DNA from 3 places in the Bacillus sp. LQ01 genome. Region 2 is predicted to be linked to each of the others. Evidence: riboswitches for the same ligand, from Rfam matches in the RefSeq annotation. Region 2 holds a riboswitch; each other region holds the start of a gene.
The links. A riboswitch is a leader RNA that binds a small molecule or an ion and turns the genes downstream of it on or off. The one in region 2 is predicted to bind magnesium.
Positions count from the first base shown of each region.

Region 1: linked by a shared signal. The riboswitch ahead of mgtA (magnesium-translocating P-type ATPase) and the one ahead of AC22L0_RS08465 (FtsW/RodA/SpoVE family cell cycle protein) in region 2 are both predicted to bind magnesium.
Region 3: linked by a shared signal. The riboswitch ahead of AC22L0_RS04355 (P-type ATPase actuator domain-containing protein) and the one ahead of AC22L0_RS08465 (FtsW/RodA/SpoVE family cell cycle protein) in region 2 are both predicted to bind magnesium.

Region 1 is NZ_JBYEZL010000002.1:679,856-691,130, forward strand. It holds gene AC22L0_RS15975 (aromatic acid exporter family protein) at 1-454, shown strand, start outside; gene AC22L0_RS15980 (L,D-transpeptidase) at 471-1,031, shown strand; gene AC22L0_RS15985 (DUF3894 domain-containing protein) at 1,098-1,337, shown strand; gene prli42 (stressosome-associated protein Prli42) at 1,410-1,502, opposite strand; gene AC22L0_RS15995 (GNAT family N-acetyltransferase) at 1,692-2,237, shown strand; gene AC22L0_RS16000 (tripeptidase T) at 2,365-3,483, shown strand; gene AC22L0_RS16005 (DNA polymerase IV) at 3,949-5,187, shown strand; gene AC22L0_RS16010 (MgtC/SapB family protein) at 5,228-5,929, opposite strand; gene mgtA (magnesium-translocating P-type ATPase) at 6,003-8,708, opposite strand; M-box (ykoK) riboswitch at 9,040-9,207, opposite strand; gene AC22L0_RS16020 (hypothetical protein) at 9,374-9,913, shown strand; gene AC22L0_RS16025 (DUF3932 family protein) at 9,948-10,199, opposite strand; gene rnz (ribonuclease Z) at 10,389-11,275, shown strand, end outside.
Region 2 is NZ_JBYEZL010000001.1:1,637,537-1,648,811, forward strand. It holds gene AC22L0_RS08460 (aromatic ring-hydroxylating oxygenase subunit alpha) at 1-582, opposite strand, end outside; gene AC22L0_RS08465 (FtsW/RodA/SpoVE family cell cycle protein) at 770-1,891, opposite strand; M-box (ykoK) riboswitch at 2,076-2,252, opposite strand; M-box (ykoK) riboswitch at 2,759-2,924, shown strand; gene mgtE (magnesium transporter) at 3,206-4,534, shown strand; gene AC22L0_RS08475 (phosphodiester glycosidase family protein) at 4,692-5,789, shown strand; gene AC22L0_RS08480 (penicillin-binding transpeptidase domain-containing protein) at 6,069-8,036, shown strand; gene AC22L0_RS08485 (RNA polymerase sigma factor) at 8,441-8,974, shown strand; gene AC22L0_RS08490 (SH3 domain-containing protein) at 8,964-9,791, shown strand; gene AC22L0_RS08495 (peptidoglycan D,D-transpeptidase FtsI family protein) at 9,806-11,275, opposite strand, start outside.
Region 3 is NZ_JBYEZL010000001.1:792,191-803,465, forward strand. It holds gene AC22L0_RS04305 (DUF3931 domain-containing protein) at 1-161, opposite strand, end outside; gene AC22L0_RS04310 (GNAT family N-acetyltransferase) at 234-701, shown strand; gene AC22L0_RS04315 (YpbS family protein) at 722-994, shown strand; gene AC22L0_RS04320 (sulfurtransferase) at 997-1,830, shown strand; RNA gene ssrS (6S RNA) at 1,947-2,129, shown strand; RNA gene ssrS (6S RNA) at 2,151-2,334, shown strand; gene AC22L0_RS04335 (hypothetical protein) at 2,389-2,838, opposite strand; gene AC22L0_RS04340 (hypothetical protein) at 2,922-3,233, shown strand; gene AC22L0_RS04345 (glutathionylspermidine synthase family protein) at 3,237-4,475, shown strand; gene AC22L0_RS04350 (DUF350 domain-containing protein) at 4,468-4,854, shown strand; M-box (ykoK) riboswitch at 5,068-5,233, shown strand; gene AC22L0_RS04355 (P-type ATPase actuator domain-containing protein) at 5,569-6,294, shown strand; gene AC22L0_RS04360 (5'-3' exonuclease) at 6,427-7,293, shown strand; gene AC22L0_RS04365 (FbpB family small basic protein) at 7,649-7,789, shown strand; gene AC22L0_RS04370 (acyltransferase family protein) at 8,118-9,311, shown strand; gene AC22L0_RS04375 (YveK family protein) at 9,312-10,055, shown strand; gene AC22L0_RS04380 (CpsD/CapB family tyrosine-protein kinase) at 10,042-10,662, shown strand; gene AC22L0_RS04385 (sugar transferase) at 10,681-11,275, shown strand, end outside.

The DNA.
Region 1 (11,275 bases), on a different contig from region 2:
AAATCGAGAAAGTAGTTGGAGTGGAGCAGAACTCATTGAAACCGAGAATATGTTAAATGAAGCAAGAGATTTATCGTTTAAAAAACTTGAGAATGCATTTATGCGAGAAGATGATTATTACTATCGTTATTTTAATATGCGTATGCAACAATTCGAAATTTTAGAGCGAATGATACCACTAGCAGCTTCTTTATCGTGGACATATGAACAAGCTGACATGATTGCAGATGTTGTTGAAAACATTGGTAATGCTATTAGCCCTGAGAGTACTGGCGTTATTTCCTTAAGGCAGCTTCAAGAAATGAGGGAATTATTTAGAGACATGCCATTGCCAGCTACACGCGAAGAATTTGAGATACGTGCGAAACTTGTTCAACTTGTGTATGAAATGGAACAATATTTACTCATTAAAAGTCGCTTTAAGGGAAAGGATAATATAAAAGAACTTATATAGAAGGTAGGAATTATCTATGCCGTATCTTCTCTCTATCATATTATGTCTTTCTTTATCGCCGATTTGGCCTCTTGGGGATAATCCACGTGCCGGAGATCCTTTTATTATTGTAAATAAAGCAACGAATAAATTAGCTTACATTGACGATGGAAAGATTCAAAAGATTTTTCCAGTAGCGACAGGGAAAACGAATGAATTAACTCCAGAAGGAAATTTTGATGTTGTAATGAAAGCAAAGGATCCGTATTACATTGCGAAGGATATTCCAGGTGGATCGCCAAAAAATCCACTTGGGTCAAGGTGGATTGGATTTAATGCAAGAGGAACTGATGGAAGTAAATATGGAATACATGGAACAAACCAACCGAGTTCAATTGGAAAGTATATTTCACAAGGGTGTATAAGAATGAAGAAAAACGATGTGGAATATTTGTTTGATCGCATTCCAATTGGAACGAAAGTATGGATTGTGAAATCGAAAAAATCATTTCAGCAATTGGCAAAAGAAAAAGGAGCCGTTGCATATGAAAAAGCCAACGAAAAGGTTGGCTTTTTCTATTATAATAAGTTGTCTTGACATGTGTACATAACCGTGCGTTAATGAGAGTATAGAAAGATAAAATTAGATAAAGGGGTTGCTCATATGTACTTGAATCCAAAACTTTCGTATATGCAGTTTTTTATGGGATTTCTATTTGTTATTACATTCATATTGGCAACTTTTAATATATGTTCTTATCTTGTAGCGATTGTATGTATGGCATTACTTAATCTCACTTTTGTTATTGGGGCATTTCAGCAGAAACAATATACAAGTTTTGTAATAGCGCTTGTAATGTCATTTTCCTTTAGTATTGTAGCGATTGTGTTTTATATAAAATAAACCATCTCGATGTCGAGATGGTTTATTTTGTTATGTGTAAAAAGTAAAAAAAGGACGAACACATCGCCCTTTTTACCAAAACATACTCGCGCCAGCAAGTAATGTTGTTACAAGCATAGAAATTAGCATCACATAAACCATAACTTTTTGAGCTTTTTTATGCATCGTTATACCTCCTTGCAAATCAGTACAATTTCATTGTAACGAGAAATGAAATTATGGACAAGGGGAGAGTGAGGACAAAATTCGGGAGGGGATTGCAAAATATAACAGGAAATTTGAGAGTGTGTAGAGAATATAGTAAAAGGGTATATTGTTAATTTTTAGTTGGGCAAGCTGAAGAATGGAGATACGATGATGAAAATATACGAAACAGATCGTTTATACTTAAGGGAAATTGATGAGTCGTATGCTGAAACAGTTCTTCAATATTACGACAGAAATCGTGAATTTTTAAAAGCTTGGGAAGAGTATAGACCGGATGATTTTTTTACGCTAGATTATCAAAAGAAAAAGTTGCAAAAGGATAGAAAAGAGTTCGAAGAAGGGAAAATCATCAGACTATGGATTTTTAAAAAGGGTGATGATACGAAAATAATTGGGTGTATTTCATTTAATTTAATCGTTCGTGGCATTTATCAATCTTGTGTACTCAGTTATAAATTAGATAAAGCAGAGTTAAACAAAGGGTATACGACAGAAGCGCTTAGAAAAGCAATTCAAGTTGCTTTTGGGGAATTTCAGTTACATCGTATAGAAGCTCCGATTATGCCTCGTAATTTAGCATCTATACAAGTAGTAACGAAGATAGGTTTTCAATATGAAGGCGTATCTAGGAAGATGTTAATGGTAAATGGCGTGTGGGAAGATCATATGCGCTGGGTATTGTTAAATGAGTAATAGAAAGCAGATGGTTATCTAGACATGTAAACCATCTGTTTTTTGTCTTGTATTTCGAAACTTTTGCGAAATTCTGTTATAATTAATAGTGTTACATACATAATGGTAGTGCAGGAGGCGCAGTCTTATGATTAATCAAGAACGTTTAGTAAATGAATTTATGGAATTAGTACAAGTAGATTCTGAAACGAAATTTGAAGCAGAAATCTGCAAAGTATTAACGAAGAAATTTACAGATTTAGGTGTAGAAGTATTTGAAGATGACACAATGGCTGTAACTGGTCATGGTGCAGGTAACTTAATTTGTACTTTACCAGCAACAAAAGATGGTGTTGATACAATTTACTTTACTTCTCATATGGATACAGTAGTTCCTGGTAATGGAATTAAGCCTTCTATTAAAGATGGATATATCGTATCAGATGGTACAACAATTTTAGGTGCGGATGATAAAGCTGGATTAGCATCAATGTTCGAAGCAATCCGTGTTTTAAAAGAGAAAAATATCCCTCATGGTAAAATTGAATTTATTATTACAGTCGGAGAAGAATCAGGTCTTGTTGGTGCAAAAGCATTAGACCGTGAGCGTATTACAGCGAAATATGGCTACGCATTAGATAGCGATGGAAAAGTTGGTGAAATCGTTGTTGCAGCTCCAACACAAGCGAAAGTGAACGCAATTATTCGCGGGAAAACAGCTCACGCTGGTGTAGCGCCGGAGAAAGGTGTATCTGCAATTACTATCGCAGCGAAAGCAATTGCGAAGATGCCACTTGGTCGCATTGACTCTGAAACGACTGCAAATATTGGACGTTTTGAAGGTGGTACACAAACGAATATCGTTTGCGATCATGTACAAATCTTTGCAGAAGCTCGTTCTTTAATCAATGAGAAAATGGAAGCACAAGTTGCGAAAATGAAAGAAGCATTTGAAACAACTGCAAAAGAAATGGGCGGGCATGCAGACGTTGAAGTAAACGTTATGTACCCAGGATTTAAATTTGCTGATGGTGATCATGTTGTAGAAGTTGCAAAACGTGCAGCTGAAAAAATTGGTCGTACACCTTCTCTTCACCAAAGTGGTGGCGGAAGTGATGCAAACGTAATTGCAGGACATGGTATCCCAACAGTTAACTTAGCAGTTGGTTATGAAGAAATTCATACAACAAACGAGAAGATTCCTGTTGAAGAATTAGCAAAAACAGCAGAATTAGTTGTTGCAATTATTGAAGAAGTAGCGAAGTAATGGAATAGAAAAAGCGTGTAAATCAATTGTGATTTACACGCTTTTTATTTTGATTCGATTGCTTTGACAAGACGTATAAGCCAATATAAGAAAACCTATGGAAGTATATACGTTGTTGCTACATGTACTAGACGAAGGAATAATCCTAACGTATTCATATTGAAAATCGGAAGTAGTAAATAATTAATTGCAATGATTAATATAACTACAAGGAATGTATAATTGAGTTTATCCCGCTATTTGCCGGACAGTAAGCCCCCCCCACCTCAAAATTCAGCGAAAGTAAAGAATTTAGGTGAGGGCTGATTAAAGTTTCACTTTATTAGTTGATCTCATCATAATCAGACCCTTTCACATATATATCCTCTTTATATCGATTATAAAAAAGAACAAGTAATTATTATAACTATTGTGCAAAATTTGATATAATGAAAGAACGAACGTTCTGATTAGGGAGTGAGTACTATGCGAGAAATGTATCCGAAAAATGGTCGTGTTATTTTACATGTAGATATGAATTGCTTTTTCGCATCTGTTGAAATTGCTCATGATCCATCATTACAAGGAAAGCCATTAGCGGTTGCTGGAAATGAAAAAGAGAGAAAAGGAATTATTATAACATGTAGTTATGAGGCGAGAGAATACGGAATACGTACGACGATGCCCCTTTGGGAAGCGAAAAGGTTATGCCCGCAATTAGTTGTAAGGCGTCCTAATTTCACATTATATCGCGAAGCTTCATTTCAAATGTTTCAAGTCCTTTCCCGTTTTACAGAAAAGATACAACCAGTCTCAATAGATGAAGGATATTTAGATATTACAGATTGCTACGCACTTGGTTCGCCTCTTGAAATAGCAAAGATGATTCAACAAGCACTATTAACAGAGTTGCAGCTTCCGTGTAGTATCGGAATTGCTCCAAATCTTTTCCTAGCAAAAACAGCTTCTGATATGAAAAAACCTCTCGGTATTACCGTACTTCGAAAACGTGATATTCCAGAAATGATTTGGTCACTTCCAGTTGAAGCAATGCATGGGATTGGAGAAAAAACAGCTGAAAAATTAAATGAAATTCATATACATACAATTGAACAGTTAGCGAAGGGAGACGAGCATATCATTCGCGCTAAAATTGGGAAGCACGGTATTGATTTGCAAAAGCGTGCAAAAGGTACGGATGATAGGGAAGTGGATCCGAGTCAAATGGGCCAACATAAAAGTGTCGGTAACTCGATGACTTTTTCAAAGGATATGGATGAAGAGAAAGAATTGCTTGATATGTTAGAACGTTTATCAAAATCAGTGAGTAAAAGATTACAAAAGCGAACCCTTGTCAGCTATAATATTCAAATTATGATTAAATACCATGATAGGCGAACAGTAACACGGAGTAAGCAATTGAAAAATGCAATTTGGGAAGAACGCGATATTTTTCAAGCAGCATCCCGTTTATGGAAGCAACATTGGGATGGTGATTCCGTTCGTTTACTAGGTGTTACAGCTACTGAAATAGAGTGGAAGACAGAATCGGTGAAACAATTAGATTTGTTTTCATTTGAAGAGGATGCGAAAAAAGAGCCACTACTTGCTGTCATTGATCAAATTAATGATAAGTATGGAACACCGATTTTACAACGAGGTAGTCAACTACTACGTAAGCAAGAGAAGTCGTTTCAACAAAAGTTAGAAAATAAGTTTATGTAGAAGGTGTCATGAAGTAGTAAAATCATGACACCTTTCCTATTTAACTCGCTTCTAAATTTAAAGAAGTCTTCCATCCAGCTCCAGTAACGCCAGACTCTAATAGCATTCTACTTACTATTTTTTCAATTAAGATAGCCGCATTTGTCTTGCAATGTAATGTAGCCTGTATACAAACTTTTTGATTAGAATCTACATCTTCACTATACAATTCTTTTAAACGGAGCCCTTCTGTACTTACCATATGCATAAGTAAAAAACGAATATGTGCTGCATGTTCTTCTGAACAAGTAAGGGAAAGTAAGTAGTTCGTTTGTTCTGGTGATTCTTCTTTTGATTTTTTATTCATAAAAAGAGCAATTGGGCGAAGAAGTATATTTGCTAGTAACACGCCGGCTGCACCTAATATAGCTGCAACGAGGAAACCGGCGCCTGTAAGAGTACCGACAGCAGCTGCACACCATAAAGTAGCTGCCGTATTTAGCCCTCTAATACTAAAACCATCGCGGATAATAACGCCACCCCCTAAAAAGCCAATGCCACTAACGACTTGAGCAGCAATGCGGGATGGGCTAGCATCATGATCAAGCATGACGGATAATAAAACAAATATACAGGCACCAAGTGATACGAGAGCATTTGTCCGTAACCCAGCCATTCGGTGTCTCCATTGTCTTTCCATTCCAATGCAAGCTCCTACAATAATTGCGATAACTAATCTGAATACAATGTCGTACCATACCATCATGGTCACCTCCATATATAAATATGTGTTATGTTTTTTAGAATGAGCGGGGAATACCCACTCATTCTTATTTTTACAACCAGCTATGAAACTTTTTAATATAAAGCTTTTTTAGGAACTGTGTTAAAAAAGCGTAGCCTAATAGTATTCCTACTAACCAAGGGAAGTAGTTAAGTGGCAATGCTTGCAAACCAACGGCTGCACCAAGTGGTGAGAATGGAATATAAATCCCGATTGCCATAATAAGAGCGGTTAATAAAACGACTGGTGTTGATGCAGTGCTTTGAATAAATGGAATCTTTTGTGTTCTTATCATGTGAACAATTAAAGTTTGTGTTAACAATCCAACGACAAACCAACCGGACTGGAATAATGATTGCTCGCTCGGTGTATTTGCACCAAATACATTCCACATGACTACGTATGTGATAATATCAAATACGGAACTAATTGGGCCGATACAAATAATGAAGCTTCGTAAGTTTGCAGTATCCCATTTTCGTGGTTTTTCTAGAAACTCTTTATCCATTTTGTCCCATGGAATAGAAAGTTGTGAAATATCATAAAGTAAGTTTTGAATTAAAAGATGAATGGCAAGCATCGGTAAAAAAGGAATGAAAGCACTTGCTACTAACACGCTAAACACATTACCGAAGTTAGAGCTAGCTGTCATCTTAATATATTTTAAAATATTTCCGAATGTAGTACGTCCTTCTAAAATACCTGCTTCTAATATAGTTAAACTTTTTTCGAGTAGAATAATATCGGAAGCTTCTTTCGCAATATCAGTAGCAGTATTAACAGATATTCCGACATCAGCTTCACGTAATGCTACAGCATCGTTAATGCCGTCTCCCATGTAACCTACAGTGTGTCCATTTCCTTGTAATGCGTGTATAATACGAGATTTTTGCATTGGATTAAGCTTCGCAAATACAGTCGTTTCTTCAGCAAGTTTTGCTAATGCTTTATCTGGTAAAGAATCAATCTCGTAACCGAGGATTGGTTCGCCGATATCTAATCCAACTTCTTTACAAACCTTTCTTGTAACAATTTCGTTATCGCCAGTTAAAATTTTCACTTGTACACCATGTTTTTGTAATGCTTGAATTGCAGCTGCTGCAGATGGTTTCGGTGGATCTAAAAAGCCGATATATCCACTGAGAATCATATCAGTTTCGTCTTTTACTGCGTACTCTGTATCATTTATTCTTCTATCTTTTTTATAAGCCACAGCAATAACCCGCATACCTTCACTATTTAATGTCTCACTTAGTTTTTTGACATTTGAACGTATTTCCTCGGTGAGTGGAACGACTTTTTCATCCACTTCGGTGTAGTTACAAATTGATAAAATTTCTTCTACGGCACCTTTACAAACCATTGTATGTTCACCTGAAATATCCTTTACGATAACTGACATACGCCGGCGGGCGAAATCGAATGGAATTTCATCTAGCTTTTGAAAAGCTGATGGATTAAATTTATTGTTTTCCTCTGTATGCTTAATAACAGCTTTATCTATTAAATTTTTCAATCCAGTTTGATAGAAACTATTTAAATAGGCAAATTGCAAGACGCGATTGCATTCATTTCCCTTGGGATCTAAGTGACGAACAAGGACCACTTTATCTTCTGTTAAAGTTCCGGTTTTATCTGTACAAAGAATGTTCATAGCACCTAAGTTTTGAATAGAATTTAGCTGTTTTACAATTACTTTTTGTTTAGACATGTTAACGGCACCTTTAGCTAAATTAGCAGTTACAATCATTGGTAACATTTCAGGTGTAAGGCCAACAGCAACGGCAATAGCGAAGAAGAAAGCTTCTTGCCAATCTCCTTTTGTGAATCCATTAATGAGAAGGACGATAGGTGCCATAATAAGCATGAATGTAATTAAGAGCCAGCTTACTTTGTTTACACCTTTATCAAAGCTTGTTTCTACACGCTTTCCAATTACCTTATTTGCTAAAGAGCCGAAATACGTATCGGTACTTGTTGAGATGACAACAGCTTTTGCGCTACCACTTACAATATTTGTTCCCATGAAACAAAGGTTTTCCATATCGAGTGGATTGTAATTTTTTTTCATGTTTTTCGGTAAGATATGCTTATTTTCTGTATGGTAGCAGTGTTCGTATTTTTCTACAGGAAGTGCTTCCCCTGTCAAAGAAGATTGATTAACAAATAAATCTTTAGCGGATACAACACGCACATCAGCTGGAACGATATCACCAGCTGAAAGGGAAATAATATCGCCAGGTACAAGTTCCTCAATTGGAATTTCTGTTGTGTAATTTCGGTTTAAATTCTTTACATTTTTTGTTTCATGTACAAATCCATTTATTCTAAATACGCTCGCAGTTGTTCGAACCATAGCTTTTAACTTATCGGCAGCTTTTTGAGAACGAAATTCTTGGGAAAACCGAATCGTTGCACTAAGTAGGACCATTACAGATACGACAATCGTTCCTTGCATATCATCTGTGAAAAAGGAGAGTGCTCCAAGAGCTAATAAAACGAAAATAAATGGATTTTTAAATGCCAATAGAAATTGAATGTACCACGGCGCCATTTTATTATGAGCTATTTCATTCGGACCATATAAAGAAAGTCTACGAGACGCTTCTTGTTTAGATAATCCATCTTGTGTTGTTTCTAAAAGTTTTAACGCAGAGCTTACATCTTGTGTTGCAACCTCCACTAATAATTCGTTATTTGTTTTCATGCTATCTTGCTCATAAGCATGCTTTGTTTCTTGTCTTTGTAAATTAAACATCGGTAGTTCCTCCTCTGTCATGAAGGAGGAAACAATCTGTTACCTAACTATTTGAAATGGTGAGGAACAGTTTCTTTCCTACCTACATGATGAAATATGAATGTAAAACGTATGGGTATCTGGGCCGAATCATCAATTGCCAACTGTTCCTCACCTCCGTACAATTTAGTAGTTTCTGAATATGCTATGTTTGTTTCATAGTAAGGTGCATATAGACGTAAAAAGACCTTTACTCAAAACGAGTAAAGGTCTGAATTCGCAGTTAAAAGAGTCCACAACAAAGACTGTTAGTAGACATAAATAAAAACAGTTTTTGTGTATGACAAAATACATGCACCTCTCCCTCGTTGAGTTTTAGCACTGTATAGCATAGGTACTGAAACCAGCTACGTTAAAAAAGGCCTTCATTCCGACCTTTCCTGTTGACCCATTGGCGTCTCTCGACATTTTTGGGCAGCAGCGTTTCTCTATACAGGAGCCTCACCTAACAGAGACCATATTCAATTACATGTTGAATGTTAGCACTGTAAAATCGTAGTGTCAATATCTTTTTTATCTGTGTTTTTAAAATATTAAACAGATTTATAATAGATATGTGGGATGAAATGCATGATATTGATTATGAATAATATGGAAAAAATATTTTTATAAAAGGGGAATTTGTAATGGGACCACAAAATTTTATTATAAATATTGAGAATCAAAAATGGTTGTTTAATGAGCATGAAGATTTATGTTCTCATGGAGAAATATATTTAAATGTGGCTGGAACGATTATTACGCAGACAGGTATGGATGAGGAATGGGGAATAAGTGAATCAGCTTTAGCTTTGTTACGAACTTTAGATAAAGAATATATTTGTGATATTGAAAATGAAGCGGGGCTTATTTTGCACGGATGTGGCACTATGCTCATGTTAGGATGCCCAATTTCAATTCATTGGACTATAAACCATATAGGTGAAAACGTGATTTTAAAGGACTTTGTCAAAGTTATTTCTACTAATCAAAAGGCTATCTACTATGAAGGACTTCATATAGAATTGAATGAAAATGAATATAGAAAACAAATTGCTTCTTTTGCACTACAAGCAAAAGAATTATTTAATAAATCAAGTGAAAAGATAATTTCAAATGAGTTTGAGCGAAGTATGTATACCGACTTTTGGACGGAATATGATCATTTGTTAAATAAGTATAAATAAAAAAGCACTGTAACCAGTGCTTTTTTATTATAGATTACGAGATTGTAGGGTTTTCAAAAATAACAATCTCTGAACTGTTTGTAGTTGAAACACGTTGGGCGTAATATGTTAAAGCTGAAGAAATATATGCTGGTAACGTATCATTTGTATGTGATGTTGTATATTCATGGATTAATTCCTTTAAAGTTGTCCATTCTAATTGTGCTGGGTGATCAGACACGAAAGAACTTACCCAGCGATCAAATGAAGATGAAAAATCAGTTTGTAAACGAAATACTTCTTTCATAATAAAACGCTCCCTTAAAATGTAGTATAATCATTTTACCATAAAACACGAACGATGGCTAAATTTTTTAAGTATAACGTTCGTGTTATATAGTTGTCTAGATGATTGGTTATGTAAATTCAATTTGCCATTTGAAATAACATTCCGTAAGATGAGAGATAGAGTATATTTAGAGCTGGAGGAAAGAAAGTGGAATTTGTATTTTTAGGAACTGGTGCAGGTGTTCCTTCAAAAGGAAGGAACGTTTCAGCAATTGCTTTACAATTGTTAGAAGAACGAGGACAAACTTGGTTATTTGATTGTGGCGAGGCCACGCAACATCAAATATTACATACATCTGTACGTCCGCGCCGCATTGAAAAAATATTTATTACGCATTTACATGGCGATCATATTTTTGGATTGCCTGGTTTATTAGGTAGCCGTTCATTTCAAGGAGGAACTACGCCTTTAACGGTGTATGGACCGAAAGGAATTAAACAATTTATTGAAGTGGCATTATCGGTAAGTACGACACATGTGAAATATCCACTTGAAGTTGTGGAGATAACAGAAGAAGGTACCGTATTTGAAGATAATGAATTTTATGTAGAAACGAAAAGATTGTCACACGGTATAGAATGTTTTGGGTATCGTATTGTAGAGAAAGATATACAAGGTGCTCTTTTAGTTGATAAGTTGCTTGAGATGGGTGTGAAACCAGGTCCAATCTTTAAACGTTTAAAAGATGGTGAAGCAGTTGAATTAGAGGATGGCACGATATTAAATGGAAATGAGTTTATCGGCCCACCTCAAAAAGGAAGAATTATTACTATCTTAGGTGATACGCGATATTGCGAAGCGAGTAGGGAGCTTGCGCAAGATGCAGATGTACTTGTCCATGAAGCGACTTTCGCAGCAGAAGATGAGCAACAAGCGTATGATTATTTTCATTCTACATCTAAGCAAGCTGCGAGCATTGCACTTCAGGCAAATGCGAAGCGACTAATATTAACTCACATTAGTTCTCGCTATCAAGGAGATACATATAAGGAATTATTGAAAGAGGCTAGAGAGTTGTTTTCTAATACAGAAAT
Region 2 (11,275 bases):
GAATATAAACTGATCCAGTGTTCCCTCCAGCTTATAATTGGTTGATTCGGCTTTTGTTTTTCTACCAATCGTTTTTTTATGTACATAAGCAAGATGAGCAATATCCAGCACAGATTCGATTGATCGAGTAAGGTGTGCATTCCAAGTGGCGTGGAAGAAAGAGAGTTTAAAAGGAGTGTTCTCCATTACATGAAAAGTTTGCCATTCAGGTGGAGTTTCCTCATTATCAGGATATATCCAAATCAACCCAATCTTTTCTTTTACAGGGTATGAGAGGGTATGAGCAAATTTCGGGATAGGTTTATTGGGTTGGGATGGAATTCTTACACAAGTACCACAACTATCGAACTCCCAACCATGGTAGGGACAGACTAGTTTACCATTTACTACTTGTCCCAGTGATAAGTCAGCGCCACGATGAGGGCAGTAAGGTGATAGAGCCTGAACTTCGCCTTTTTCATCCCGATATAATACAAAATCTTTGCCAGCAACTCTTTTTTTTACTGGAATCTTTTTTATATCTTTTGCATAACTCACAGCATACCAATTACGTGGGAATACTCTATTTATATTTAGAGTCATTTATTTTCTCCTTCTTTTTTATTCACCTAGTAGATATTAGTGGTGTCTACTGTATACTGTCTATTCTATGCTATAAAATATTTTAAATGTTCGTTTAAAATTAAGAAATCTACAGTTTGATCAAATCATTATGAAAGCCTGTATAATCTCTCTAAATGTAACAAAAATGACCATAGTACAATAGATTTTAAAAAGGAGAATGTCTTATTTTATTGAAAATTGAGACATTAAGCAATATTCCTATTGCTATTAAATTGACCATTAAAGAACTTCCACCAAAACTTACAAATGGAAATGGAGTACCTGTAAGAGGAAATAGTCCCGTAATACCACCTAAATTTACAACAGATTGCATACCAATCATACATCCTATACCAATTGCTATAAAACTGCCGAATGGATCTACACATAATTGTGCAATTTTTAAGGAGCGAAGTACTATAGTCAAAACTCCCACCAATAGAATAAATACACCAATAAATCCTAGTTCTTCAGAAACTATTGCCATTATAAAATCAGTATGTGGTTCCGGAAGATACCCTGTTTTTTGTATGCTATTTCCAAATCCGCGACCAGTGATTCCTCCAGAGCCAATGGCAATAAAAGAGTTTACAAGCTGATATCCATTTCCTTGCGCATCAAGAAAGGGATTGAAAATCGTAGTAATACGTGTCTTTTGAACTGCTGATAAACTATATTGAATCAAATAATATAAAATAGGTAACCATAAAATAGAACCGATGGTAGTTCTTTTGATTAGTAGATTTATATTTATTCCTGAACAAAGAAATATGCTAATACCTATACCTAATATTAAAAGTGCAGATCCTAAATTTGGTTGTTTAAAGATAAGAAAAAAAATTGTAGCTAAAAAAAATAAAAGTTTTCCGATACCACTCCAGTTATTTTTAGCTTGTTCTTGTCGCAATGCAAAAAAACGGGCTGTTACAAGTATTGTTCCTAATTTAAGAAATTCAGCTGGCTGTATTCCAAAGATCCATGACTGAGCATTATTTACCACTTTTCCTTTCCATAAAACCATAATTAATAAAAAAATCCCCCCAACCATAATACAGATTGAGACTATTCGTTTTTTCCATATTTCATATGGGAGTAAAGCACAAATTATTAATCCTATTGTTCCTAAAAGTAGCTTTGTTAATTGAGAATCAACAAAATGTCTACTGTTATAACCGTAATGTTGGACAGCGACAATGGAGCTTGCACTATACATCATGATAATACCTAAAGTACATGTTATGAATAGAGGAAGGAGCAATAGATAATCGAGTTTTAATATTTTTTTCATTTTAATATCCTCCTGATTTAAAACAAAACATAATATTACATTTGCTAATGAATAGAATCTTGTTCTCGTCAATTACTAAATATGACTTTTGTTTAGAAAGATTCTATCACTTATTCCCTGTTTTTTACGCAAAAATCCCCCTAGTATGTAACTAGAGGGATTCAAAATGGCATGACTAAATAAGGCTTTTTCCCCCTAGTAGAGCTTTGGCACTATACAACGTAAAGTAATGAAAATTCATTACTTAGCTATCTTAAGAAGAGCCTTAATCCGACAATTCCTGTTCTACCCATTGGCGTCTTTCGACATTTTTGGGCAATAGCCTGTGTTTGCATAGGAGCCTCACCTAACAGGTTAAGCAATATAAATTTTATGTGTTTGTTTCGTGTAGCAAGCATAAATATATTTTTTTTGCTTGTCAAGCAACCGTATTGCTAATTTTATTTGTTTTATTGCTTTATAGTCCTTTGAGAAATGATATAAAAAAATGTCTGTAATCATTCTGTATAAGTACATATTTTTGACTTGTAGTGTATCGTTTGATTAAGTAGTTTAACCATATAAATTTGATAAACAGTAAAGAAGATTTTAATCATAAAAGAAGATTTTTTGTGAATGTTCTTTTTATATACAGAATGACTAATTATTCATCTTTTGTTATAAAGTTGGAATTTGATTAAAAATAATAAGTTTCATATGTTTTATTACGTTTCTTCGAATTAAATCTATTTGAATTCTATGTTTTTTAAGGGGAATTTTAAATTTATAATAAAATATAATTTCATTTTCTATAAAAGATTTTTTTATAAATGGAATTGAAAGTCAGTTGACAAATATTAAATTCTGGTTTAAATTTTGAAGTAATTCAATAAACTTTGTTAGGTGAGGCTCCTGTATAGAGAAACGCTGCTGCCCAAAAATGTCGAGAGACGCCAATGGGTCAACAGGAACGGTCGGATTAAGGCCCTTCTTAATGTAGCTGGTTATAAAAACCTATGCTATACAGTGCTAAAACTCAACGAGGGAGTGGTATACGATTTGATAGAAAGGCACCTCTGTGATTTCGGCAGAGCTGTCTTAATAATCATTTATTTGTATTGTGAAAAAACCTTTACTCCTTTTTGAGTAAAGGTTTTTCTGTTTAATGTTATTTATTTTTATCTTGTCTATATTCAAAAAGGAGGTAATTCTAACTAATGAATTGATTGCAATGTAACTATTATTGCTCTAATAAAAAATTTAAGACAGATAAAATAAAACAAAACCACTCATGAAACTCTAGAGTCTCCCTTAGCAATATGAGGAGGAGTTAACATGAAGAAATTATTAAAGGAATTACTTATAACCAAAAATAACTTGGATGCAGAGAAAGTTTTACGTCTTCCGTCGTATGATATTGCGCAAGAAGTAAAACAGTTTTCAATTGAAGATCAAGTCATATTACTAAATATGATTCCTGTATTAAAAAGCTCTAAAGTTCTTCAATATATGAGTGCAGAAGAAAAATATAATATCTTAATTCACTTATCTGAAAATAAAGCTAAAAAGTTACTGAATTTACAACCGATTGATGAATTAGTAGATTTACTTCTAGCGGTTCATCCGGAAAAACAGGCTAAATTAATGGCGTATCTAGATAAAATTACAAAACATAACGTAAAAAAATTAATGACTTTCAAACCTGAAACGGCAGGAAGTCTTGTTACAAGTGATTTTGTTGCAGTTAGAGGAAATTGGTCAGTAAAAATGACATTGAAGTACATTAGGGAACATTCTGAAAATGTAGAATCAATATCTTATAGTTATGTTCTTGATAGTCATGGTTATCTTGAGGGAATCGTTTCCATACATGAGTTATTACTAGCAGCAGATGAAGAGATATTATCTACTATCATGATGCCAGAGGTAATTTCAGTACACGCTGAAGTTGACCAGCAAGAAGTTGTAAAAAAGCTACTGAATTATAATTTAGCAGCAATACCTGTCACAACAGCAAATAATAAAATGATTGGTATTATAACATTTGATGACGTAATGAATGTTATGGAAGCAGAAGCTACAGAAGATATTCAAAAGTTAGGCGGAAGTGAACCATTGAATCAATCTTACTTTGAAGCTAGTATTTGGAGCATTTTCCTAAAACGTCTACCATGGTTATTACTTCTTTTTGTTGCTGAGGCATATACAGGTACAGTATTAAAGTATTTTGAAGACGAAATTGAAACTGTAGTTGCCCTTGCTTTCTTTGTTCCATTATTAGTAGGTACTGGAGGGAATACAGGAACACAGGTTGTAGCAACAATTACTCGTGCAATTGGTATTGGAGAGTTAAAATTTAAAGACATTTTCCGTGTAATGAAAAAAGAATTTGCAATTGGTATGCTTCTTGGACTTGCACTTGGGATAGCTGGGCTCATTCGTGCTTATATGTTAGGAGTTGGAACAGAAGTTGCGCAAGTTGTAGCAATTACTTTATTATTTATTGTTATTTGGGCTTCTCTTGTAGCAGCTGTTTTACCTTTAATTCTAAGAAAATTAAAACTAGATCCTGCAGTTGTTTCAGGTCCATTTATTACAACATTTGTTGACGGAACAGGATTAATAATTTACTTCATGGTTGCAAAAACGTTATTAAATTTATAAATATACACTAAAAAAACGAAATCCGGAATAAGTATGTTGCCTTAATTGCTAAAACATAGTGGGGAATTCAGGCATGAGGAAATCAAACACTTTTGTCTTTAGATAAATAATATTTTAATGGATTTATTGAATGTAATGAATGCTGGAGGATAAAACTATGAAACATCTAAGAAAAATCTTCAAACGAATTTTGCTTCTATTTTCTATTTTAATGATTATTGGCGTAGGAATACTATTTGGTACTAGCTATGGCCGAGAGCTTCGTATAACAATCGCTGGGAGTATATTAACTTCTCAGCATCCACAATATGCGAAATATACATTCCTATCCCAAAAGGAACTAGATAAACTGCAAGATAGAATTAATCATCCAAAATGGTCAAACAGTGATGAGCATATTTATAAAAAAATAGTAGGAAAAAGATTAGAAGAATTAAAAAATCAGCCATTAGAAATTGATGTAGAAACGATTAAAAGTAATAAAGATAGTCGCTTTCTTTTCGAAGGAAAGTTAGTCACAATTAGTAATCCTTTCAATGTTAAACTTGTTAGCCATCAAGGAACACAGGGTGCTAACAGGGGAGAAAAAATTAGTGTAATGGCAAAACGTAATCATGCACTTGTTGCTGTGAATGCAAGTGGATTTGCTGACGAAACAGGAAGGGGTGGAGGAAATGTTGCTACTGGAATTGTGATAGAAAATGGGAAAGCTATTGATACAAATATGGATAGAAATGCCCCTACAATTATTACGGGATTAACAAAGTTTGGTCAAATGATAACAGGAAATTATTCTACCCAACAACTGTTGGATAAACAAGTCGTTTCCGCAGCTGGATTTATGCCACAGTTAATTGTAAATGGAGAAAAAATGATTACAGAAGGAGACGGCGGTTGGGGGTCGGCTCCAAGAAGTATTATGGCCCAAAAAGAAGATGGTACAATTATGTTTCTAGTTATTGACGGTAGACAGACACATAGTATAGGAGCTACGTTGAAAGAGTGTCAAGATATTTTATATGAAAAAGGAGCTATAAATGCAATGGCAATGGATGGAGGTTCTTCTGCTACCCTATATTTAGGAGGAAAGGTTATAAATTCACCGTCTACATTATCCCATGAAGATCGTTATTTACCGAACGCTTGGGTGGTAACAGCAAACCAAAAACAAAAAATAAAGATGACAATTGATGGGAGAAAAATAGATACCAAAACATCAGATGAATTTGATGCGAACATTTCAACAAATTTATGAATTATTAAAAATAGAACAAATACATGATTTTTATCCCGTTAGTCGGAAAATTGAAATTGTTTTTAAAAATTAGAAATTCTTATTTCATATTCATGATTTGCACAATATCAAACGAGGGTGATGAGGATTCCAAATTTACGGAATTCTTATCACTCTTTTTTAGTTTTTTGTAAATATGGAACAATATCATTACTTTCACTGTCTATTAAGCGTTAGAACATTTTTTATTAAATAAATTAAGAAAGGAATCATCATTTTTAACTAAGGGAGAAGATTGAATTGAAAAAATTATGGATGCTGCTTTTCGTTTGTTTTGCGGTTATGTTGGTAGGATGTAATAAAAACGAACCGCCAAAACAAGCATTTGAAGAATATATCAATTTATGGAATGATAGAAAATTTACAAATATGTATGATCATTTATCAGATCATGCAAAAAAATCAATTTCTAAAAAAGAATTCACAGAAAAATATCAAAAAATCTATGAGGGGATTGGAGCTAAGAATTTAAAAGTTAAAATGAAAGGAGAGAATACGAAAGATAAAGAGCTTTTTCTTTTTGAAGTTAAGATGGATACGGATGTAGGATCAGTTTCATTCATCCATGAAGCAAAACTTGTGAAAGATAAAGAGTCTTGGAAAATAGATTGGACACCAGACTTCATTTTTCCAGGAATGAAAAAAGATTACAAAGTACGTATGCAAATAGAGCAAGGAAAACGCGGAGAAATATATGATCGAAATGGAAAAGGGCTTGCAACGAATGGTAAAGCGACTGAGGTTGGAATTATTCCAGAGAAACTAGGCGAAACAGCAGCGCAAACGAAAGAAATAGTAGCACAATTACTTGATATGTCTACAGAAGAGGTTGAACAAAAGCTCACAGCGAAATGGATAAAACCAGACTCCTTTGTACCAATTGGTATTTTAAAAGAAGGAACCAGACAGAATGATTATATTGAATTAGAAGGAGTTTCATCTCGTCCAGTAAATATTCGTACGTATCCATTAGGTGAAGCAGCGGCACACTTAACTGGATATATAGGAAAGGTGAATGCGGAGGAGTTAAAATCACTTCAAAAACAAGGTTATCAAGTAGACGATTTAGTAGGTAAGACCGGTTTAGAGAAAGTGTTAGAAAATAAATTGCGTGGTGAAAAGGGTGGACGCGTATTTATAGAAGATGAGAAGGGGAAAGAGATTAAAAACGTAGCAAAAAAAGAAACAAAAGAGGGAGAAACTGTTACGTTAACAATTGATGCTGTAATTCAAGAAAAAATCTTTAATGAGATGAAAACTGAAGCAGGATCTAGTGCAGCGGTCAATCCTAAAACGGGTGAAACAATCGCACTTGTAAGTAGCCCTGCTTATAATCCAAATATAATAGTTAGAGGAGCATCGAAAGCCCAACGAGAAGCATGGAGTAACGACTCGAAACTACCAATGATGAATCGCTTCACACAAGCATTTGTACCAGGTTCCGTATTTAAAACGATTACAGGTGCAATTGGTTTGGAAACAAACACAATAAATCCAAAGGAAGAATTTAAAATTCAAGGATTGAAGTGGACAAAAGATTCATCTTGGGGAAATTACTATGTAACTCGTGTGAAGGATGCAAGTCCAATTGATTTTGATAAGGCAATGAAGTACTCTGATAATATTTATTTTGCTCAACAAGCTTTGAAAATGGGAAAAGATCAGTATGTAAATGAATTTAAAAAGTACGGATTTCATGAAAAATTACCAATCGAATACGAATTTCCTATTTCAATTATTGCAAAAGATGGGATAAAAAATGATATTCAACTAGCAGACACGGGTTATGGACAAGGACAAGTATTAATGACGCCACTTCATTTAGCATTAACATATGCACCGATTGTGAATGAAGGGAATATTCCGTCGCCACACCTTTTAAAAGAAGCAAAAGTAGCGGGGAATTGGAAAGAAAATGTGATTTCTAAAAAGAATCAAGAGATATTAAAGAGTGCATTAATTAAAGTCATTAATGACCCTGATGGCGCGGGGAGAAGTGCAAAGGTTAATGGTGTAACGCTTGCTGGTAAAACTGGTACAGCAGAACTGAAAGAGTCGAAAGAAGCAGACGGAAAAGAACTGGGATGGTTCGCAGCTTTCGATGCAAATGCGCCAGACATGATTGTTACAATGATGATTGAAGATGTAAAAGGAAGAGGAGGAAGTAACGTTCCAGGTGAAAAAATAAAACATGTATTTCAGAAATAATACTTAATTATAAGGTGAATTTTTCACTAAATTTATTACATGTTTGCTTAACTCAAAGATATAAATTGGGGGAAATATAGAACAATTAAATTTCAAAAAAGCATTCTTTCTAATCGAGAATGCTTTTTTGCTGTCATTCTAGAAAAGTTGACATTGTTAATGGTAAATAGAAGGGAATAGCAAATTGAAATGGACAAGTAGAGTGTTACGTTAAATTCAAAAAATAGATTATTGTGAGTGGATTTTTATCATTGTATGCTTTACTTGTTTTTTAGTAGTATTATTCTGCCTGAAAAAAGATAAACAATGGAACAAATGAAACTTGTATTTTGTCTATATATTGAAACCATAATAAAAAAGTGAGGGCAGTTTTATGTTTATTCAAATAAGTTTGAGGTGTGGAAATGGAACAGACGTTTATTGAAAAGTGTAATCATGATGAGCTGGACTATGTTATAAAAGACTATTGGCAAGATGTATGGAATTATTCATTTATTATTACGAAAGATCCACACTTATCAGATGATATCACGCAAGATGTATTTATAAAGGTGTTTAAAAATTGGAATTCATTTCGAAAGGAGTCATCTATTAAAACGTGGATTTTAAAAATCACAAGAAATACGGCAATAAACTATTTGAAATCCTCCTATTTTAAAAGGATATCTTTAATAGGATTTTTTAGTGACGATAAGCAATCCCTGTCAGCAGAACAAGAATTTTTTAAGCAAGAAGAAATGAATGATGTGTGGAAGGTGGTATTAGAACTACCTAAAAAGCACCGTGAAATAATTATATTGGATGCAAAATATGAATTATCTTATGAAGAAATGGCTGAAACATTAGGAGTATCCATTGGAACTGTAAAATCGAGATTAAGTAGAGCGAGAAGTAAGGTTTCAAAATTAATAGGGGAGGGTAGTAGTGATGAACAATAAACAAAATCCTGACTGGTATAGAAAAATAAAAAAAGGCCCAATGGAGAATCGTAAAGATGAAGAAGAATTTATTTCTAAAATAAAGCAGTCTATATATGAAAATAATGAAGTGGATTTTGAAAAACATAAAAGACCATTTCGTAAAAAAGCATTACCTATTGTAGTTGTTTTGGTTTGTACAATGTTATTTTTCATTGTTCAACAACCTTGGCTTGATGATAATAAATCGCCGGTACAAAGTAGTACTCAAATTAAGCCTAAAACAAAAGATGAGTCTGCTCAAGATCCATCATTAAAACAATTTATGAATGAACTATATCAAAGTACGAACTCAAAAAATGAAAATAACTTGTACAAAGCGTTAAATGATGAAGTTCTATTTAAAGGAAAGAGTTATAGGAAGGATGAATTGAAGTTTGATGAAGATATCTTTCATGAGTTGCAAGTCGCCCTTACAATGGGAGGAGAGTTTGCAAAAGATACAAAGCAAGTATATAAAGTACCAAGTGGATTGACAGAAAGTAACCAACCAAACCAAGCGCATTTTATATATGCAACTGTTACTGGAAATAAAACGAAAATTTTAGCTGAACCAAAGCGAGAATCACAAGTTTTATATGAAGTATCTAATGAAATGGTAAAAGCTTGGATTCCAGAAAAAGTACAGAATAATGGATATATAAAAATATCTACAATTAACGGTAATACTGGATATGTACAGAAAGAGTATGTTTTAACTGATATTAAATATTCATTTATGTTCGAAAAGAATAATGAAGGTATATGGAAAATAATAAATATAGATTCTATATGGTAAAAGAGGAAGGTTCATTAAAGTGAACCTTCCTCTTTATTTTTATTTTCGTTTTGAAGAGTATTCCAGTACTCTAAAATTTCTGATGTAACGAGAGCGGCAATGTTTTTTTCTGAATTACTACCAGGGATAACGACAGAAACGGCAATTTGTGGATCTTCCGTAGGAGCATACGCAATGAAAAGAGAGTGATTTATCATTCTTGCTTGCTCATTCGGAAAACCTGTAATACCTGTTTTACCTGCGACGTCAAAGGGCAACTTTTTAATTTCCTCTATATTTTGACTCATCCCACCTTGCACGACACTCCAAAAGTTCATCGGGTAACGATTTGAACTTTCTAAAATGGGTTTAAACTTTTTGGTTTCCTTACCATCTTGACCAATAATCGCACTTACGATTTGAGGTTTATATTTGTCGCCTTTACTTGCCAAAGTTGCTGCATATTGAGCGAGTTGAAGAGGAGTATGCACTTCATTTCCTCCCCAAGAGGCATTTAATAAAGCTGAAATCCCATTTTCAAATTTATTAGATGGATGGAATTCATATTGTCCGTCTTCTTCAAAGGGTAAATCAATCCCAGTTTTAGAACGTAGGCCGAATTGCATTAAATAATCTGTCCATATATGTGCCACTTTTTCTATATTTCCATTATTTTGGTTGAATAAGGGCAGAGCTACTTTTGCTGTCATAAATGTGTTAGATGAATTAATGATAGCCTGCCTCGGTGTAATCTCCCCTGTTGGTGTTCCAGGCGCATTCGTAATGTTATTTTGATTATCATACTGAAAAGTACCTTTATCTAAATAAGTATCTTCTGGTTGGAAAAGCTTTTCATTTAATCCAATTAAAATAGTGAGTGGTTTTATAGTAGAAGCCATATTTACATAAGATTCACCATACTTTAATTTTTGAATTGCTTTATTTTGCGAAAGAGATTTAATGTTTTCTTTTCTAGAAGATACATGTGTATTTAATATATTTGGATTAAAAGCTACCGAGTTGGCCATAGTTAAAATTGCGCCAGTTTTTGCATCGCTCACTATAGCATAACCAGCTTTAGCATCAGGTGTTTTCTTAATTTGAGATTTTAATGCTTCTTCTGCCTTTTGCTGCAACTCAGAGTCTAAAGCTAGCCGCACATCTTTTCCTTTTTGTACTTTTTGAATGTTCCATAAGAACTTTTTATTATTCAATTTAAAAATAAGAGTTTTGCCTGGTTTTCCTTTTAAATCATTTTCATATTGCAGCTCAATCCCGCTTTTTCCAACAGCCATATGCTTGGACTTAAGGTCATTTTCTACATACCCAATTACTTGTGAACCAATTTCGTGTTTAGGGTAATATCGAATCCATTCATCTTTAATTATTACATTATTGGGTTTGTTTTTGTTTATGAATGCAAGTTCATTCTCATTTATATCAGAGTATAACGGTATATCATTCATAGTCTTCTTTTTACAAGATTGTTGTAATTGAGATTTTAT
Region 3 (11,275 bases), 850 kb from region 2:
AGAACGAGTCGTCTGCCATCTGGTGTTTCACCGCATAAGACGAATGAAGAAAATTCATATGTTTTGTTTTCAACTACTAATTTTGGATAGGAATACGTGTCGCTTTTCTTCTTCTTTCCATCAATAGAGATGACGTTGCATTTTTTCTCATTGTTGTCCATGGTGAATCCCTCCTTTCTATTATTTATGGTAGACAAGGAGGGTTTAGAACAATAGAGAAGGGGGAATTTTTTATGTCTGTTGTAATAGAACGTATTCCAAAAGAGGCTATACCGAAGGCTTTATTGTTACTTGCGGATCCAAGTGAACGGCAAATAGCTACGTATGTACAAAGAGGATTAACATACGTAGCTAAGCAGGGGGGGAGCGTTATCGGTGTATATGTTCTTTTGGAAACAAGGCCAAAGACGATGGAAATCATGAATATTGCGGTTGCAGAGCATTTGCAAGGAAAAGGGATTGGGAAGAAGCTATTAAGGCATGCTGTAGAAACTGCTAAAGGATATGGTATGTCAAAACTTGAAGTTGGTACAGGCAATTCTAGTGTTTCACAACTTGCTTTATATCAAAAATGTGGATTTCGTATTTTTTCTATTGATTTTGATTACTTTTCGAAGCATTATGAAGAAGAGATTATTGAAAATGGGATTGTATGTCGTGATATGATCCGGCTTGCAATGGAATTGAATAAAAACGTATAACTATTTAGGGGGAAGAGAAGATGGAAGTACATAAAGCAATTACAGCACATTCTCGTAAACAAAATGAAAGTGTAAAAGCATGTTTACAATTAGATGCACAGCGTGAAGCAGCTATTGAAGCTGCCGTATCTCTTGCGTCAAATGGGAAAGAATTTTCGGTTGATGTCATTAATGTTGTAACGAAGCAGATTAATGATCTTGCAAAAAATGGTGTTACCTTGCAGCGTAAATATGTTACAGAAGAAATGGTTATGGAGTATGTAAGTCGTTTGAAAGAGAAAGAAGGTCGTTAAAGATGATAGTTACAGTCGAATGGTTACGTGAGCATATAGAAGATGAGAATGTCCGTATAATCGATTGTCGTTTTGATTTAGCGAATCCTAATTGGGGTAGAGAAAAGTATGAAGAAGGACATATTCCTCATGCGTTATATTTTGATTTGAATTTAGATTTATCAAGTCCTATAGCAGAACATGGTGGCCGCCATCCTTTACCAAATATTGAGGAGTTTGCAGACAAGCTTTCGAAGGCTGGTATTGATGAACATACGACAGTAATTGCGTATGACAGTCAAGCCGGTGCAAATGCTGCTCGTTTATGGTGGTTATGTAACTATGTAGGACATGAGAAAGTATATATATTAGATGGTGGTTTCCAGGCTTGGAAAGAGAATGGACTACCGACAACAGCGGAAATTCCTGTTGCTATACGAAAAACATTCAAAGCTAATATACAAGATCATATGCTTGTAACGATGGAAACGGTCAGAGAGAATATCCGTGCAGGTGCGGATGTTACATTAATTGATTCAAGAGAGCCCAAACGTTATGCTGGTGTAGAGGAACTTGTCGATCATAAAGCAGGACATATTCCAACAGCGGTAAACCATTTTTGGAAGGATGGAATGTTGCAATCAGGACAATTTAAGAATAAAGCTGGGCAACAAGAACGATTCCAAAATCTGTCGAAAGATAAGGAAACCATTGTATATTGTGGTTCTGGTGTTACGGCATGTCCAAATATCGTCGCATTAAAATTGGCTGGATTCCAAAATGTTAAATTGTATGCAGGTAGCTGGAGTGATTGGATCTCTTATCCAGAAAATCAAATTGCAAAAGAAGAAGATTAATCACTTGCATGCAAAAATAATTTGTATTAAAATAAGGTCACAAGCAAGAGATTGCTCGAAAAACTTTGTATTTTACACATTGGAAACAATGTGATAATATAACGACAAGTAAATAATACATCCTGCGGTGTGCGTAACTTATTTATGTCTAAAACCGATGTTAGTTATACGGAAGCTCAATATTTAGCGACCATCATCAAGCCTTCCTTGTGGAGGAAGATGTACGGTAACTGTGAGGGCATCCACCTGCGAGTAGCGGGTTTTTGGACATTTACGAGGAGCGGCACGTGCGGGGGTCTTATTTCAACTAACCTTATATAAAATTCCTACGGTGTACGTAGCTTATGCATGTCTTAAACCAATAAGTTTAATATGGAAGTTCAATATTTAAATGTAGCTAACATGCCATCTTTTTAAGAAGGAAGTTACAAACATTTGTGAGGGCATCCACCTGTGAGAGCAGGTTTATGGACATCTAGAGAGAACGGCATATGTGGGGCTATATAAAAACCTTACGTTTTATACGTAAGGTTTTTTTGTTGCATAGATATATTAATATTATCTTGATTCACCTGTGAAGTTTCCGTAATAAATGTAGCACTTTCTGTCTTCATCAATCTCTCTTGAATCCAAGGAGAATTCCATAGAAATGCCGTCTCGCTGAATATATATAATATCTGAATGAAGAGATGGTAAAATTTCTTCGTAGTTCCATACATCTTGACTATCTACTAAGCTTGAACTCGTTTCACTTAGTTCTCTAATTTCAAAACCGATGTGGGAGTATGTAGGGTCTGAAGGGTCATTGGCGAAAACTTCTTTTTGAATATAAATAACTGCTGTTCCGTCTGGATCAACCGAAGTTGCAGTAACAACATAAGTATTTTTCTCTTTAATAAAATATTCACAAGTCATGCGTGCGATAATTTCAGAATTAGAAATATTGGCGTAGTTCCATAAAGCAGGATACCCTTTCGTTTCATCATTAAGTCGATATTCTAAGCGCATTTTATACCTCTTCTTCCTTTTTCTTCTACTTTATCATGCCATCCTATATAATAGGAATAGAATTTAAAAAGGGGAGTGCGAAGGTGACAAAAACGAAATGGCTAGTAGGTGGTGTCGTAACGTCTTTAATGACTGGCACTTTATTTGGTTGCGCACAAGATCTTCCCCCAAAACCGAATGATAATAGTTGTTCTGATTGGGATTGGGATGATGAACTTGGGGTATGGCAGTGTGATGATAGTAGTTCAGGTTATCGTGGGCATTATTTCTATGGTGGGCGATACTATCAAAATAAATCCACTTTTAAAAATTCATCGGCGTTTAAATCGTATCAATCGTCTACTGAATTTAAAGGTGGAATTGGAAGCGGTTCAAAGGGAGGATTTGGGGGCTAAAATATGTCGCAATACATAAGGGATCGAAAAGAATTTTATTTAAAATATCCGAATTTTTGGTCGGATTTATATGAATGTGAGTATAGTTTGTTTCATGTTTTTTCTATAACAAATCAGACTTTGGACCAATTACACTTAGCAACTGAACGAATGGGCAAAATATTTTTTAAGACTGCTAGACTGCTGCGTAATCTAAGTGACGAACAGCTTCTAGATCTTGGCTTTCCATCCCCGAGTTTATCATTCATTAGAATGAAAGGGCTTTATCCTGAATCTGTAATTTCGCGATTTGATTTTGCTGTAACAGAGGATAACAAAATCAAAATGCTTGAGTTTAATAGTGATACACCAACTTTTATTGTGGAATGTTTTCAAATGAATGGGAAAGTATGTGAAAATCTAGGCTATGATGATCCAAACTCGGATCAAGAACGATTGCTATCTTCTGGTGTAACGAAAGCAGTAATGGAAGCGACAAAGGGATTAGATAATCCAAATGTTGTTTTTACAGCACATCATGAACATATCGAGGATTGGAATACCACTATGTATTTAAGTCAGCTATGCCATGTTGAAAATAAAGTAGTGCCAATGTCAGAACTTAGAATTACAAAAGATGCTCTAGTTGATAAAGATGGGGCGAAGATTGATGTTTTATATCGCCAAACATATCCGATAGAAGATTTAATTGAGGATCAAGATCCTGAAACAGGAGATTTGGTAGGTGTGGAACTGCTGCAACTTGTAAAAGCCGGAAAGCTTTTTATAATAAATCCTTTGTCAGCATTTTTACTTCAGCCAAAATCAATTCAGTGTCTTATTTGGGGGTTAGCAGAAGAAGAGGTCTTTTATACAAACGAGGAACAACAGTGGATTAAAGAATATATGTTACCTACATATTTAGAACCAGATTTATTTTTAGGAAAAGGTTCTTTCGTTCAAAAACCTTCATTTGGTAGAGAAGGAGATACAATTACGATTCGCGATAAGGATGAAAATATTATGCTTCAAAATGCACATCAAACGTATAAAACTGCACTGCCGATATTTCAAAAGTATACAGAACTGCCAGTCGTATCCTTGGAAACAGAAAAAGGGATGGAGAAACTGTCCTATGTGTTTGGTTCTTTTTTAATTGCTGGAAAAGCGAGTAGTATCGGTATTCGCGCGGGAGAAAAGATTACAGGAAATGAATCGTACTATTTACCGGTAGGTATAAAAAGGAGGGGGAAAAATGATTAATTTTTTATTATATTTAGCAGTAACACTTGGACTTTTATGTATTGGTCTGTTCTTGATGGAAGTGACAACGAAAGTTAAGGAATTTAAGTTAATGGCTCAAGGTAATAAGGCGGTAAGCTATGTGCTTGGAGGGCGATTACTTGGGTTAGCTATCGTTTTATATTCGACAGCAGCTAATTCAATTTCACTTCTTGATATGATTTCGTGGGGAGCAGTTGGGATTTTGGCTCAAATTATCGTCTTTTATTTAGCTGAGTGGCTTACACCACGCTTTAATATAAACAAAAGTCTCGAAGAAGATAATCAAGCAGTCGGTCTTTTTCTTATGTTTTTATCGCTTTCAATTGGGATTGTAATCGCTGGTTGTATAACTTATTAAAAACTTTACGTTTAAACGTAAAGTTTTTTATTTTATCCCGCTATTTGCCGGGCAGCCCGATTGGTGAGGGCTAATAATCAGTGGCGGATGAACAAAACCCCCACTGATTAAAGTTTCACTTTATATACGTTAGTTTGCCATACCATTTGAAAAAATTGTAGGCTACGGTTGACATCTATTTTAAATAAGAGTAACATTTTCAATGTAATGAAAATAAGTCTCTGTTAGGTGAGGCTCCTGTATAGAGAAATGCTACTGCCCAAAAATGTCGAGAGACGCCAATGGGTCAACAGGAATGATCGAATTAAGGTTTTTCTTAACGTAGCTGGTAATGTACCTATGCTATACAGTGCTAAAACTCGGTGAGGGAGAGGTCCGTAGATTTCTAATTATATTAGAAATCGTTTATTTGTGTATGTAATGGCCGCTACTCTCTTAAGGGTAGGGGTCTTTTTTGTTACCAAGCTATGAGTAATTTCATATTATAAACTATAAAATTAAACGAGGAGGTGAGGAGCATGTCAAATTCTGACTCGGTTCCGTTACCCATATACTTCAAATCAAAAATATATGATGTAGGCAGGAAACGATTTGTTCCTCCCTCTATATTTATCACAATATAGCGTTTATAAAGCGCGAGACACTTTCACAGTAAAGTGGATAAATTGAGAAACAAAGCGTTTCTTCCTATGTTGTAAAGGAGGAGACGATAATATGTTATATGCAAACAAAACTGTGGGTAACACGTCATATAAACTAAGTAAAAAATCAATAAAAGAACAAACAATGCTCCAAAAAAATAAAGATTTATTAATTGAAATTGCAACAAGAGATGTAAAATCTGTATTTGCATATTTTAAAACAACAAGAGACGGACTATCAATGAAAGAGGCACAAAAACGTATTCAAGTATATGGCCGAAATGAACTAACTTCAAAAAGAGCACTTCTTGCAGAAGTAATGATGAAGCTAGGTGGCATGATTCCAGGTTTTTCAAAACAACGTGTGTGTGATGAATTACAACGTGAAACGATTACTGTATCTAGAGTAGAATGTTCTAGTAGTACAGGGCTAAATAGTGAACTGAAAATGATGGAGATACCTGTGCAAGAACTTGTACCTGGAGATATGATTTTTCTTTCGGCTGGAGATGCTGTGCCAGCTGATGTACGTATTATTTATGCAGATGATTTATTAGTGAATGAGTCTGTGTTAACGGGAAACGAAGCGAATATAGAGAAGTTTGAGAGCTGCTATCACCTTGAACGTAAACGGTTTATTCCATTAAAACGGATGAAAGATTATAATCCACTTGAGCTTGAAAATGTATGTTTTAAAGGTTCGCATATTGTTAGTGGAAATGCAAAAGCTATCGTTGTTTCTACTGGAAAAAATACGTATTCAGGCATCTTGCATACTTGTTGTAGTAGAACGTCTTAATGTGTTAATGATGCTAAATATACAAAAACAATGTATAATAGACAAAGTTGAGCAAAAACGTAGAATGGTAATCTATTTATATAACCTTACGTGATAACGTAAGGTTATTATTTTTTTAATAGGAGAGGAATTATGAAAAAAGTATTATTAGTTGATGGTATGGCACTATTATTTCGTGCTTTTTACGCAACAAGTGTCTACGGACAATTTATGAAACGACAAGATGGAACCCCTACGAACGGGATTCATGGTTATATGAAACACTTATTAACAGCTACGCAAGCGATCGAACCAACACATATCGTTACATGCTGGGATATGGGAAGTACGACATTTAGAACAGAATCGTTCTCGAATTATAAAGCAAATCGTGCAGCGCCACCAGAAGAATTAATTCCTCAATTTGATTTAGTGCAAGAAATGACTGCAAAATTATCCATTCCAGTTATCGGTATGAAAGGCTACGAAGCCGATGATTGTATCGGTACGCTTGCAAAACAATATTGCAATGAAGCTGAAGTTTATATTTTAACAGGTGATACGGATTTACTTCAACTTGTTGATAAGAGCGTTACAGTCATGCTTCTGCGTAAAGGAATTGGAAATTACGAATATTACACACCGGAGAAAATCATGGAAGAAAAAGGTGTAGAGCCGTGGCAAATCGTCCATGCAAAAGCTTTCATGGGAGATACAAGTGATAATTATCCAGGGGTAAAAGGTATCGGTGAAAAAACAGCGTATAAGCTTATTCAAGAGCACGGAACAGTATCCGCTGTACTAGAAAATGTAGAATCATTAACAAAAGCGCAGCGTACGAAGATTGAAAGTGATTTAGAGAACTTAAATATTTCGTTACAATTAGCCCAAATTCACTGTGAAGTTCCAATTTCATGTTCACTAGAAGAAGGATTACACACAATGGATGAAGAAAAACTTAGATTTGTTTGTGAAGAAATGAATTGGGGAAGACCTGAAATATTAATAAATATGCTATAAATAGTTTGGGAAGAGGGATGTTGCATAAGTCGAACTTTGACTTGGTAACACCTTCTTTTTGTTTTTGTAAACAGTATTATAATAAATAAAATTATGTCGAACTCAATTTTAAATATATAAATATTTCGACAAGATATAATGATAAAAGTTGATGAAAATAATAACTTTTATCATGAAGTGAATTAATTTCAACATAGTTTTAGATAATCATTTTTTCGTGTTCACAAAGTTGTCAGAAAATAAACGAGATTTTCATATGAAGTTCAAATAGAATTCACAACAATCAATTATTATAAGAACACACAGATAATTCTTTATCTTTTATATAAACCATCCCCCAAGGAGGACAATGAAAATGAGAAAAAAAGTGAGAAAATCTTTTAAACAATTATTAATTGAAAATAAACAATCACTATTAAATAATAAAGAAAATATGAAAGAAATTGAAGAGAGAATTGAGAAACGACATGTAGCATATAGTGGTGCCAGTAATTAAATAAAATAAAAAAGATAGCCTATGTAGGCTATCTTTTTTATTTTATATTGAAAAAACGCTATTCAGCTCTTTAATTTTGTAAATATGCAAGATATTTTTATAGCGTTTTTCTATCAATATTACTCATTTTTCGAGGTTGAAATTGGTATATACCAATTTTTGAGATTTTCTATTCAAAATATTACAAAAAATGTTACAATACACTCAAATTTATACTATAAAATCATTTTAATATGAAAAATTGGAATGAAAAGAAAGGAGAGGAATATGAATAAAGATGTCGCTTTGAAATGATTATTATCATTTCATTAGGAGTTGATGTAAAAAGATGAAAAGATACGAAGAATTGGACTCTATAAGAGGGATTTCTTCATTAGTAGTAATGATTGGTCATCATTTAATGATTTTTTCAGCATTTCAAAATTACAGTTATGAAGATAATAAACCATTTGTTGTGTATCTATTAAAAGAAACGCCTGCTCGTCTAATTTTTAGTAGTGGTAACGAATCAGTTATTATCTTTTTTGTTTTGAGCGGATTTGTTTTGTATGAATCTATTCAAAAAAACTATAGTAGCTATGGGTCATACCTTTTAAAACGTATATGCAGAATATATATTCCTTATATTGTGGCAATAATTATAGCTATTGTATGCCAGATTACAATTAGTGAATATGGTATTTCTTATTTAAGTGAATGGTTTAATCGCTCATGGACGATTGAAAGTTCTTCAAGCTTAATCGCACAACATATTTTATTGGTTGGGAAATATAATACAGATGCATATAACGGTGTGATTTGGTCACTTGTCCATGAAATGCGAATATCAATAATTTTCCCGTTAATTTTGATGATTTGCTTACGAAAAACGTTAAGGTGTTCATTACTATTATTGTTTAGTTTTAGTATATGTTCTGTCGTAATATTATTTTTGTTTCGCTCGGGCTTAACATTAACAAGCTATGCATTAACATTGCATTACACAGTACTGTTTTTACTAGGAGCACTAGTTGCGAAGTATAAAAATAATTTAATAGTTTTTTATAGTAATTGTACTAAAAACACGAAAATTGCATGGTTTTTATTTGCGATTTTACTTTTTATGTATGAAGGGCTTATAGGAGAAATTAAAGTGCTCAATAATTTTATATTTCGAGACTACGTAGTGGCGATAAGTGCATGTTTATTTGTCATATTAAGTTTGTCAATATCAACTTTGTCGTCCTTGCTACATAATAAATATTTGTTATATTTGGGGAAGATTTCTTACAGTCTTTATTTATACCATATTATATCGTTGTTTTCCCTTATATACATGCTCCATGAAATATTACCGTTGCCTATTATTTTAATTTTTTCACTTGTTTTTTCGTTTATACTTGCAATGCTTTCGTATGTATATGTAGAAAAATTTGCATTCGGAATCGGAAAGTATGTAACAAAACAAGTGGATAGAAGAGAGAAAGGGTTATCTGTAAAGAGTGAATTGCAGGATGTTATTCAGAAAAGGGCGGTGAAATAATTGAAGCAAGAAATGAGTATAAAAGATTTTCAACAATTACTGAAAAGAAGATTCGTAACGATTATTTTAACGATGTGTTGTTTAACCGCTTCTTTAGTTCTTATCTCTATGTATGTTTTAAAGCCGTCATATCAATATTCAACGCAAATTCTTGTTGGGAATTTAGATGAGTTTAATAAGGAAAATTCAACAAATAAAACACAAGAAAATAAGCAACTAGTAACATCGTATGTTGATATTTTAAAAAGCCCATTAATTATTTCAACAGTCAAAAAAACTTTGAAATTAGAGCAATCAAGTTATGAATTAGCACAAAAAATCTCGGTTGTGAATACGGACAACTCACAAATTGTAACTGTTACAGTAAAAGATTCCAATCCGAAAATCGTGAAAGACATTGTAAAGACATTGGCAGAGCAATCACAAAAAAGCTTTCAACAGTACACAAATGTACAAGGGGTGAAAGTATTAACTGATCCTGAGTTACAGGAACAGGCTGAAAAATTGTTTCCGAAATTTCAACTGATCATTCCTATTTCTTTAATTGTTAGTTTTTTTGTTGGGATAGGTTTAGCTGTATTTCGAGATTATTTTGATGAACGTATATACACGGAACAGGATTTAGAGAAAATAACAACAGTCTCTGTTATTGGTCACATAAATATGGAACCAAATAGAAAAAAGAAACCTACAGAGGTTGATAAAAAATCATCTATATATCGAGGTGAACATGTCGATGTTTAGAACAAAGAAGCAGCTGCCATTCAATTTGCATGATGATCTGATGAAAGAGCAGTTTTATACGGTGTATCACGAGCTGAAAAAATCCGGAAAACAACTGTTCACAGTTAGTTCAACGAAGGACAGAGGTGTTGTTGCCTCGCTTATAGTAAATATGGGTCTAGTGTTTGCGGAAATGAAAAAAAAGGTGTTACTTATTGATGTGAATTTTTCTGACCCTAAACTACATGTATTATTACAAAGTGATCACATGATAACAGTAAACGATATAATAAGCTCTTCCTCCTGCAATTATGAATCTTTTTCTAGTAATTTGTCTAATTACTTATATTGTATTCCTGCAAAAAAAACAGTACATACAGGGACGCCTTTAGTTGCTATGGATGAATTTGATAATGCGATTGCTAAGTGGAAAGAAGATTTTGATTACATTTTCGTTTATTCTTCTGAAGTATTTGAACTTCCTGCTACGCACATTATTGCAGGGAAATGCGATGGAGTGGTTTTAGCAGTTAAAAAGCAAAAAGATTCATTACGTACAGTGCAAAAAGTAATAGCGGATATAAATAGGAAAGAATGTGAATTAATAGGTATAATTTTATATTCTTGAATGTGGGGGTAACGATCCATGATTCGTGAAACAAATCAAGCCAAGTTGTATACGATTCCGGCTCAAGAAAAGCCTAGCATATTGAATCGAAGTGTAAAACGCTTGTTTGATATTATATTTTCAATCATATTGTTACTATTAACAATACCAATTATGTTGTTCTTTTGTATTATGATTACCTTAGAAACATCAGGGGCTCCAATATACTTTCAAGAACGTTTAGGTATAAACGGGAAGAAGTTTAATGTATTTAAATTAAGGTCGATGGTAAAGGATGCTGAAATGAACGGACCACAATGGGCAAAAGAAAATGATCAAAGAATTACAAAAGTTGGATTGTTTATAAGAAAAACGAGAATTGATGAATTACCGCAACTTTTAAACATTTTAAGAGGAGATATGTCTTTTGTAGGCCCTAGACCAGAGAGAGAGTTTTTTTATAATGAGTTTGATGCGTATATTCCAGAATTTAAGGAACGTTTAATAGTAAAACCAGGCTTAACAGGATGGGCACAAATAAATGGAGGGTATAATCTTGATCCAAAGGAAAAGTTGAGGCTGGACATGGAGTATATTGAAATGAAAACATTTCGGATGGACATCCGTATTTTAT